4 regions of the Streptomyces sp. NBC_01451 genome follow, and region 2 is predicted to be linked to each of the others. Evidence: riboswitches for the same ligand, from Rfam matches in the RefSeq annotation. Region 2 holds a riboswitch; each other region holds the start of a gene.

Region 1 (2,194 bases), 6.2 Mb from region 2:
TGACCTCCAGGATCTCGGTGCACAGGTTCGAGGAGTGGACGACACTGCCCGGCTCGGCCGTCTGGTTGGCGGTGCGGTTGGCCGCGTCCTTGAAGGTCATCCAGCCGTTGCCGGTCTGCGCGAGGGTGCGCATCATCCGGCCGTACAGATCGCGGGCCGGGATGGTCTTCCGGGCGAGCCCGTCCTCCTCGGCCCTGCGGTAGGCGGCGTCGAACTCGGCGCCCCACAGGTCGATCAGTTCGGGCACGTCGGAGGGGGAGAAGAGCGACCAGAGCGCGTCCGCGTCCACCCGGCGCATGAACTCGTCCGGGATCCAGTGCGCGAGGTTCAGGTTGTGCGTACGGCGGGCGTCCTCACCCGTGTTGTCGCGCAGCTCCAGGAACTCCTCGATGTCGGAGTGCCAGGTCTCCAGGTACACCGCGGCGGCACCCTTGCGCCGGCCGCCCTGGTTCACGGCGGCGACGGAGGCGTCCAGCGTCTTCAGGAACGGCACGATGCCGTTGGAGTGCCCGTTGGTGCCGCGGATCAGCGAACCGCGGCTGCGGATACGGGAGTACGACAGGCCGATGCCGCCGGCGTGCTTGGAGAGGCGGGCGACCTGGTGGTAGCGGTCGTAGATGGAGTCCAGCTCGTCCAGCGGGGAGTCGAGGAGGTAGCAGGACGACATCTGGGGGTGCCGGGTACCGGAGTTGAAGAGGGTGGGGGAGGAGGGGAGGTAGTCGAGGCGGCTCATCAGCCGGTAGAGCGCCGCGACTTCGTCCAGCCCTCGAACGCCCGTTTTTGCGTCAAGCGCAGTGTCCTCGGCAAGCCCGCTCGCGACGCGCAGCATGAAGTGCTGGGGCGTCTCGACGACCCGGCGCGTGATCGGGTGGCGCAGGAGGTAGCGGCTGTGCAGGGTGCGCAGGCCGAAGTAACCGAAACGGTCGTCGCCCTCGACGTCGATCAGGGCGTTCAGCCGGTCCGTGTGCACCCGTACGAACTCGGCGGTGCGGTCGGCGATCAGGCCCTCCCGGTGGCCGGCCGCGACCGACTCGGAGAAGGACGTGACACCCTGCGAGGCGGCTTCCGCGGCGATGGTGACGGTCAGCAGCCGGGCGGCCAGCCGGGAGTAGACGGGGTCCTCGGAGATGAGACCGGCCGCCGCCTCGGTGGCCAGCTCGCGCAGCTCCGACTCGTCGGCCCGCGCGGACCGGCCGCGCAGCGCGACGGCGGCGACCCGGCCGGGGTCGGCGTCGGGAAGGTCGGCGGTCAGCTCGGTCAGGATCCGCAGCAGCGCGGTACCCGGACCGTCCGTCTCCACTGGGGCCAGTGGGGCCACTGCGGTCGCTGAAGCCGGTTCGGCTGGCGCGATGGTCACGTGGGGGCTCTCCCTCGCTCGGCACGGGGCCTTGCGGAGGGCAGCGGGGCACACGGACGCCTTACGGGTACGCGCGCGTCCACCGGCCCACTCCACGAGGCCCGGACGTCAGGCACCCGGACCGGTCGGCCGGGCGCACTGTCGACAGGTCCTCGGACTGGACACGCGCACGAACATGCACGAGTACACCGTTGCGGGACAGTTCCGGATTCGCACCGGATTCCCCTGCGGCGACAGCGAGCATGAGCATACATCTTGTGCCGGGCCCTGGAAGCACCCCCACATGTTGTGTCGTATCGCCGAGTTGAGGGGATTGGAGGAGTACGACAAGGGGCCGCCGGACTTCTCCGGCGGCCCGATGGCGCCCCTTAAGGGGCGCGGGGAACTGCGCGACAAGCCCCCACGGGCCCGCAGTGGACGAACCACGGACCCTGCGGAGCTCAGTGCGCGGAACCCGCCGTCGCCGACGGCAGTTCCACCGCCACGCCCGGATCCCCCGCGTCCGCCGTGTAGTCCGCCGGCTTCGTCTCGTCCACGCCGTCCGGGGCCTTCAGCGCCTTCAGCACGAAGGTGAGGACCACCGTGACGGCGACGTTCAGGACGAACGCCGTCAGACCGATGTAGCCGATCTCGCCGATCCCCGGGATCTCCTTCGAGCTGCCGCCGAAGTGCTTCTGCGTCGGGGACGCGACCCCGTACGCAGCCAGCGTGCCGTACAGCATGCCGACCGCCCAGCCGGCCAGCAGGGCCCAGCGGTGGAACCAGCGGGTGAACAGGCCGCCGACGAGGGACGGGAAGGTCTGGAGGATCCAGATGCCGCCCAGGAGCTGGAAGTTG
Region 2 (2,194 bases):
CCGAAGACCAGGCCGAACGCGGTCCACATCGTCGCCTGGATGGCGAGCGTGGCCACCCGGTACTTCCACAGCAGGCTCGCGGAGAAGCCCGCCGGGACCTCGTTGGTGAACGACGGCAGGAAGGCGTACGCCAGTCCGACGACCACGACGAAGAAGGCGACCGCGGCGAGGGTCGCGTTCCAGTTGCCCAGGCGCGGCGCGAGGCGCTTGCCCAGGATCACCGCGCCGACGGCCAACAGCACGCTCAGCGCGACCATCAGGAAGAACAGCGCGGTGCGCTGGTTGAGAGTGTCGGGGTCGCCGACGGCGGGCGGGTTGGCCGGGTACTTGAGGAACGGCACGACGTACACGGCGAGCAGTCCGGCCCCGGCGAGGAGCAGCGCGGTCGCGCGCGGTCCGAAGCGGCCGATCCGGCCGAGCGCGAAGCAGTACGCGAGGGCCGCGATACCGCCGAACGCGACGCCGTAGACGAGGACGCCGGTCCCCAGACCCACGGTGGACTGCAACGCACGGGAGACGAGCGCCTGTTCGGCATGCCCGTGGGCCTCGTGCATCTCCTCGAACGCGATCGCGTCGTCGACGAGCGGCTCGGCGAAGAGGTACGCGACGACCCAGACGAGCACACCCGCGACAAGGCCCGCGAGCATGCCGCGGACCAGGAGGTTTCTGACAGTGGTGGAGTTCATGAGCTCGTACGTTTCCCCGTCGTCGTCAGTGGCAGGGGAAGCCGAGCAGGTGACGGGCGTCGTGCACCCACTCGTGCACGCCCTCGCCGGAGACCAGCGAGGTGGCGCCCTGTTCGGCGCCGACGAAGTAGAGCAGCACCAGCATCAGCACGCCGAAGAAGACCGCCCAGGGGGCGATCGCACCGATCGGCAGCTTCTCGGGTACGGCGGTGGGAACGGCGGTCGGCTGGACTGCGGACTGTGCCATGACAGGACCTCCTGGGGGAACTCGCGTCCCGTATCGGTGGTGCAGAGGACGACAGTCACGGGTCTGACTTGCCCCCGGACCGCACCGGGCGGGTGCGTACGGGGCTTACAGTGGCGCGACCGTGCCGGATTCCCACCGGCTTCCGTCGAACCGTCGTCAATATCGACGAGAAGGTACCGCGAAGCGGGGGCGCGGCCAAGGGCGCACAGGACGGCGTACAGCGCGCCGGTGCGCCGTACGCTGCCTCAAGTGCCGTACATGACAACGACATTGGGGCGGAATGAACGCGGGAGTGACCGGATGACGAGCCGAGTGATGTTGATCTCACCGGCGATCAGCGCGGCGCTGCGGGAGGCCCGTTTCGACGACGGCTGTCCCCTGGACGCGTCGGGTCTGCGGCTCGCCCGGGCGGCGGCGGGGACGCTCCCGCCGGTCTCCAGGGTGTGGGTCTCCCCCACCGCACGCTGCCGTGAGACGGCTCGGGCGCTGGGCCTCGACGCCGCTGCGGTGCCGGGCCCGGGCGGTCTGGACGTGGGCCGCTGGCGCGGCGCGACCCTGGCCGAGGTGGCGGAGAAGGAACCGGAGGCGCTGGCCCAGTGGCTGGCGGACCCTCGGTCGGCCCCGCACGGCGGTGAGCCGGTCCGCGCTCTCTGCGACCGCGTCGCGCGCTGGCTGGACGAAACGGCGGCGCAGGCCACGGGCCGGACCGTCGCGGTCGTCGAGCCGGAGGTGGTACGCGCGGCGACGGTACGGGTGCTGGGGGCGCCCGGGTCGGCGTTCTGGCGGATCGACGTTCCGCCGTTGACGGCAACGGAGTTGACCGGCCGGGCGGGACGCTGGAACGTGCGGGTGGGCGGGCAGCTCGGGGCGTCGCACGAGGAGTCGGGCGGGACGCCGCACCAGGGGCAGGGAGCGGCGCGGGCGTGAACCCGCGGGTTCACGAAACGCCGTGTCTCACCCGCCGACGCGCCCCGAGTCCGGCACCTGAAGCGTCCACGCGAAGTCCGTGCACGCCTGTGCGCACTCCCGGCACGCCTTCGCCGCGTCCTCGCCACCGGGGTGTTCGTCGAAGGCCTGGGCGGTTTCCAGGCAGACCGTGCTGCACCACTCCAGTTGGACCCGGAGAGCGGCCTCGTCCAGGTCCACCTGCTCGGCGAGCAGTCGGCATGTCGCGTCGCACACCTCCGCGCACAGAATGCCCTTGCGGCGCGCGAGTGCCTCGACGGCGGGCCCGTCCGGGTCCGCGAGACTCGCGCGCAGC
Region 3 (2,194 bases), 1.4 Mb from region 2:
TCCCGGCCCCCTCACAGATCACCGCGTCATACGTGCCCCGCAGTTCGGCGAGGCACTCCAGCACGGTCCCCAGAAGCCGCTGCTGCCGCCCCCCGTGATACCCACGCGCACTCATCTCGCCCACCGGCTTCCCCATGAGCACGACCTGACTGCTCCGGTCGCCCCCCGGCTTCAGCAGTACGGGATTCATGAGCGCCGTCGGCTCGATCCGGCACGCCTGCGCCTGCATGGCCTGCGCCCGCCCGATCTCCGCACCCTCCCGTGTGACGAAGGAGTTGAGGGACATGTTCTGCGCCTTGAACGGCGCGACCTTGACCCCCTGCCGCACCAGCCACCGGCAGATCCCGGCGGTCACGACACTCTTGCCGGCGTCGGAGGTGGTCCCGGCGACGAGCAGCCCACCACCCATGGCCCCACCACTCATGAGGTACGCCCTTCGGTGTTCCTGCGCCTGTTCATGATCGCGTTCGCGAGCAGCCGCCCGGCGACACAGACGCCGAGGGCCAGCCAGGAGACGCGCCGGGACAGCCGTACGGCCCGTTCGACGTCGGGGACGCCGACAGCCCGCCCGGACTCCCCGTTGAGCACGGGCCGGTGCTCGACCCGCCCCCCGTAGGACAGCGTTCCGCCGAGCCGGACCCCCAACGCCCCCGCGAACGAGGCCTCCACGGGCCCGGCGTTCGGACTGGGATGGCGTCCGGCGTCGGCACGCCAGGCCCGGACTGCGCCGCGCGGATCACCGCCGGCGACGGCGGCGAGCACGGCGGTCAGCCGCGCCCCCGGCCACCCGGCGAGGTCGTCGAGCCGCGCGGAGGCCCAGCCGTACCGCCGGTATCTCTCCGACCTGTGCCCGACCATCGCGTCCAGGGTGTTGACGGCCCGGAACCCGACCAGCCCGGGCACCCCGCCCAGGGCGCCCCAGACGAGCGCGCCCACCACGGCGTCGGAGGTGTTCTCGGCGACGGACTCCACGACGGCCCGGGCGATCCCGTCGGGGTCGAGGGCCTGCGGATCCCGCCCGCAGAGATGGGGCAGCCGCTCCCGCGCCGCCTCGACGTCCCCGGTCTCCAGGGACCGGCCGACGGCCCGCGCCTCCCGGCCGAGGGAGGTACCGCCGACGACGGCCCAGGTGGCGGCGGCGGTGAGTGCGAGGGAAGCGGCACGGGACGGACGTACGACACGACCGGCCGCCGCGGCAAGGAAGACGGCGCCCCCCGCGCACATGGCGGTGTGCAGCGCGCCCCACCCCCGGTGGTCCCGCCACAGCACCCGCTCGACGGCGCCGGCGGCCCGCCCGAACACGGCGACCGGATGCCCGCGGCGGGGGTCGCCGAGGATCAGATCACCGAGGAGTCCGGCGGTGGCGCCGTACGCGAAGACGCGATCGGCACGCACCGGCTCAGCCGGCCGTGGAGTCGGGCAGCGACCTGGTGCTGTACCTCGAACGGCAGCCGAGCATGGCGATATGTCCTCACTCAGGGTGTCCACGCCCTGGTTCGACGAGACCGGCGGCGAGAGTTCCTGGCTCCCGGGGTTACCTACCCCGGTGACAGTGGCGGGACCGCGCCGGATTCGCACCGGCTTCCTCTTCTGCCGCCGTACATGGCTCCGGCAGTCCACCACGGGCCCGGAACACCCGTCAACTTGCCGTTGACCAGGAAAGGAGGACTGTGCTGAGCCCCACACCACGACCGGATCGGGGCGACGAAAAACGCCCGCTCCGACCGTGACCACCGGCAAGGCGGTCAGGGTCGGAGCGGGCGGCGAGGAGGTGCGCGCGTGTCCGGCCGGGTCAGGCCACGATCAGATAGATCCCGTACGAGACCACCGCCGCGCAGGCGGCGAAGCACGCGTACGCCCCGGTGACGGCCAGCCCCGCCGACTCGCCCTGCGCGACCGCCCGTTCGCGGCGCGAGAGCCCGACGATGCCCAGGGTGAACACGCCCACCATGGCCACGGTGATGACGAGGCTGACGCCGAAGACGGAGCCGAGGGCTGCCCAGTCGATCTTCATGTTGCTTCCTTCTGCTTCTCGCTCGGACCGGGAGCCGGACTCAGAGGGCCGTGGCCGACGGCTTCGCCGTGACCTCGGCCGGGGCCGGGATGGTAGCCGTCAGGTCATCGGCGATGGTGCCCGCCGGCGGCGGCGTCACGGCGGCGATGGCCGTGGTGACGATGCCCGCGGGCTCGGCGT
Region 4 (2,194 bases), 220 kb from region 2:
GTACCGCTTCTTCTTCACGGCGGTCAGGTTGCGGGTGGCGGGGTTCGTCTCCAGGAATCGGATCTTGGCCTCGGCGGTCTCCGCGGTCTGCTGTTTGCGGGTCAGGTCGCCGATCACGATGACGTCGGGGTCACGGTCGGCGACGGTCTCCCAGCTGATCTGGGGCCACTCGTCGTGGGTGTCGGCGAAGGCGTTCCTGGCGCCGACCGCACGGGTGACGGCGCCCGGCGCGCCGCAGCAGCCGGCCAGGTACGGCGACTGGGAGTTGGCGAACCAGTACATGAGGGAGACGTCGGAGGCGTGCAGCCCGGCGGTCGCCCTGCGCACTCGTTCCTCCAGCTCGGCGACGAGTGCCCCTCCGCGCTTCTCGACGCCGAACGCCCGTGCCAGGTCGCGTATTTCGCCGTACACGGCGTCGAGCGTGAGCGGTGTGGCGCGCGATCCGTCGCCACCGCTGTCGTTGTCCTTGCCCGTCGAGCAGTCGGAGGGCGAGACGTACGTGGGCACGCCCAGCTTCTCGAACTGCGCGCGGGTGGCGACGCCGCCCTTGCCGAGGGTCGAGACGAACGACGCGGTGACGAAGTCGGGTTCGGCGTCCAGGACCCGCTCGAAGGAGGGCGCGTTGTCCGCGAGCCGGGGCACGGACGCGTTGGCCTTCTCCAGTCCCTTCATCACCGGGTCCGTCCAGGTCGCCGTCCCGGCCATGCGGTCGGCGAGACCGAGGGAGAGCAGGATCTCCGTGGTGCCCTGGTTCAGGGAGACGGCCCGCTTCGGGGCCGACGTCAGGGTGATCTTGTGGCCGCAGTTGTCGATGGTCACCGGGTAGCCCGCGTCGGCGGACCTCCCGGGGCTCTCGGTGCCGCTCCTCGACCCGCCACAGGCGGTGAGCAGCAGAGCGGACGTGAGCAGAAGCGCGGGGGTACGGAGCACGGGCATGCCTCAGGGGTCGGGGCTCGTACGCGGAGCCTGGCCTACGGACGTCCCTCCGCACGGAGTGCGGAGGTGCCAGCAGGTCTTCGGACTCGGGTTCGTCCGGACGAGGCGCCTTCCCGGTCTCCCAGTGGCGTTCTGTGCCCCGCCCGTCCCCCTCACCGCTGCGCGTCAGTTCCGGATTCGCACCGGATTCCCTGGCCTCGGATGTGGCTCGACTGGCCCGCTGAGGCTATCAAGCCCGCCGCACCGTCAGTTAGCGCGATCGCTCACCGGTTGCGGGTCACGGGCTACGGGCTACGGGCTACGGGCTACGGGCTACGGGCTACGGGCTACGGGGCCAACATGCGCGTCCCAGGCCGTCGGCTCGCCTTCGCGCGGCAGAAGACCACCGAGACCGTCACCCTGGCCAAGACTCTGCCCCCGGGCACCGGTGCGACCACCGAGGAGACCGCCCAACTACTGCGTGCCGGTCTCAAGGCCCATCCCCGCCGAGCGTCTCCGGGTCAACGCGACTGGGGTCGGTCGAAGGGATCGTCAAATGTCACTGCAGATACACGTGAAGGCATAGGGGTGGGGTGAGGCGTCGTCATGGCCTCACCCCACCCCGGGTCTTACCTGTGTCAGCGCCTGCGCCCAGACCAGCCGCTCCCGACTCCCGCGACCTGCAGGGCCAGGAGCATCAGGCCGAGAAGCATGACGTTCGTGGAAGAGAAGACATCGTTCGTCGAGATCTCGGCAGCGTTGATCAGGAACGATATGAAGAACAGTACTGCCGCGGCTATACCAAGCATGGAGCGGTTCCTCTCGAAGGGTGAGATCCGTGTGCCCCGGTATCCCCTTCGTAGGCCTCAGGCGATGGTGGAAAAGGCCGCCCCTCAACTCATCCTGCTGAAAGGACAGTTCAACGGATCAGTGAACGATGACCCTGGCCCGGTCCGACCTGACGCAACCGCTTGAGTCACTACGGGCGGAAAACATCGAGCCGGCCGTCTCCGCGAGCCACAGAGGGCCGTTGGCCGCGACCACCCGCAGCGCGTCTCCGCACAGTCCCCCCGCGAGTCCTCCTGCGGAAGAAGACGCGGCCCCAGTCATTTGAAGGGCATGAGCGGTCACGGATATGGCATCATCCGACTTTTCGGAAGCTCCCTCGGCCAGTACAGGAACAACAAGGTTTCCGGCCGCCGACTCTACGTATGGTCCGGGCATCAACGAGGCACACGACACCTGAGCCTCGCAGTGACCAGGAGGAGATGCCGGTATC

The links. Region 2 has a riboswitch for cobalamin ahead of OG595_RS40085 (CbtB domain-containing protein). Riboswitches for the same ligand answer to the same signal wherever they lie in the genome.
Region 1: linked by a shared signal. The riboswitch ahead of OG595_RS12330 (ribonucleoside-diphosphate reductase subunit alpha) and the one ahead of OG595_RS40085 (CbtB domain-containing protein) in region 2 are both predicted to bind cobalamin.
Region 3: linked by a shared signal. The riboswitch ahead of OG595_RS33730 (cobalamin biosynthesis protein) and the one ahead of OG595_RS40085 (CbtB domain-containing protein) in region 2 are both predicted to bind cobalamin.
Region 4: linked by a shared signal. The riboswitch ahead of OG595_RS41190 (ABC transporter substrate-binding protein) and the one ahead of OG595_RS40085 (CbtB domain-containing protein) in region 2 are both predicted to bind cobalamin.

What each region holds. Positions count from the first base shown of each region.
Region 1 is NZ_CP109479.1:2,916,192-2,918,385, reverse strand. Features, by position in the region: gene OG595_RS12330 (ribonucleoside-diphosphate reductase subunit alpha) at 1-1,357, opposite strand, end outside; cobalamin riboswitch at 1,484-1,607, opposite strand; gene mctP (monocarboxylate uptake permease MctP) at 1,798-2,194, opposite strand, start outside.
Region 2 is NZ_CP109479.1:9,090,090-9,092,283, reverse strand. Features, by position in the region: gene OG595_RS40090 (CbtA family protein) at 1-686, opposite strand, end outside; gene OG595_RS40085 (CbtB domain-containing protein) at 712-933, opposite strand; cobalamin riboswitch at 971-1,102, opposite strand; gene OG595_RS40080 (histidine phosphatase family protein) at 1,234-1,860, shown strand; gene OG595_RS40075 (ferredoxin) at 1,888-2,194, opposite strand, start outside.
Region 3 is NZ_CP109479.1:7,661,727-7,663,920, forward strand. Features, by position in the region: gene OG595_RS33725 (cobyric acid synthase) at 1-409, opposite strand, end outside; gene OG595_RS33730 (cobalamin biosynthesis protein) at 421-1,395, opposite strand; cobalamin riboswitch at 1,497-1,636, opposite strand; gene OG595_RS33735 (hypothetical protein) at 1,793-2,014, opposite strand; gene OG595_RS33740 (inorganic phosphate transporter) at 2,055-2,194, opposite strand, start outside.
Region 4 is NZ_CP109479.1:9,314,991-9,317,184, reverse strand. Features, by position in the region: gene OG595_RS41190 (ABC transporter substrate-binding protein) at 1-936, opposite strand, end outside; cobalamin riboswitch at 991-1,168, opposite strand; gene OG595_RS41185 (hypothetical protein) at 1,627-1,890, shown strand; gene OG595_RS41180 (hypothetical protein) at 2,192-2,194, shown strand, end outside.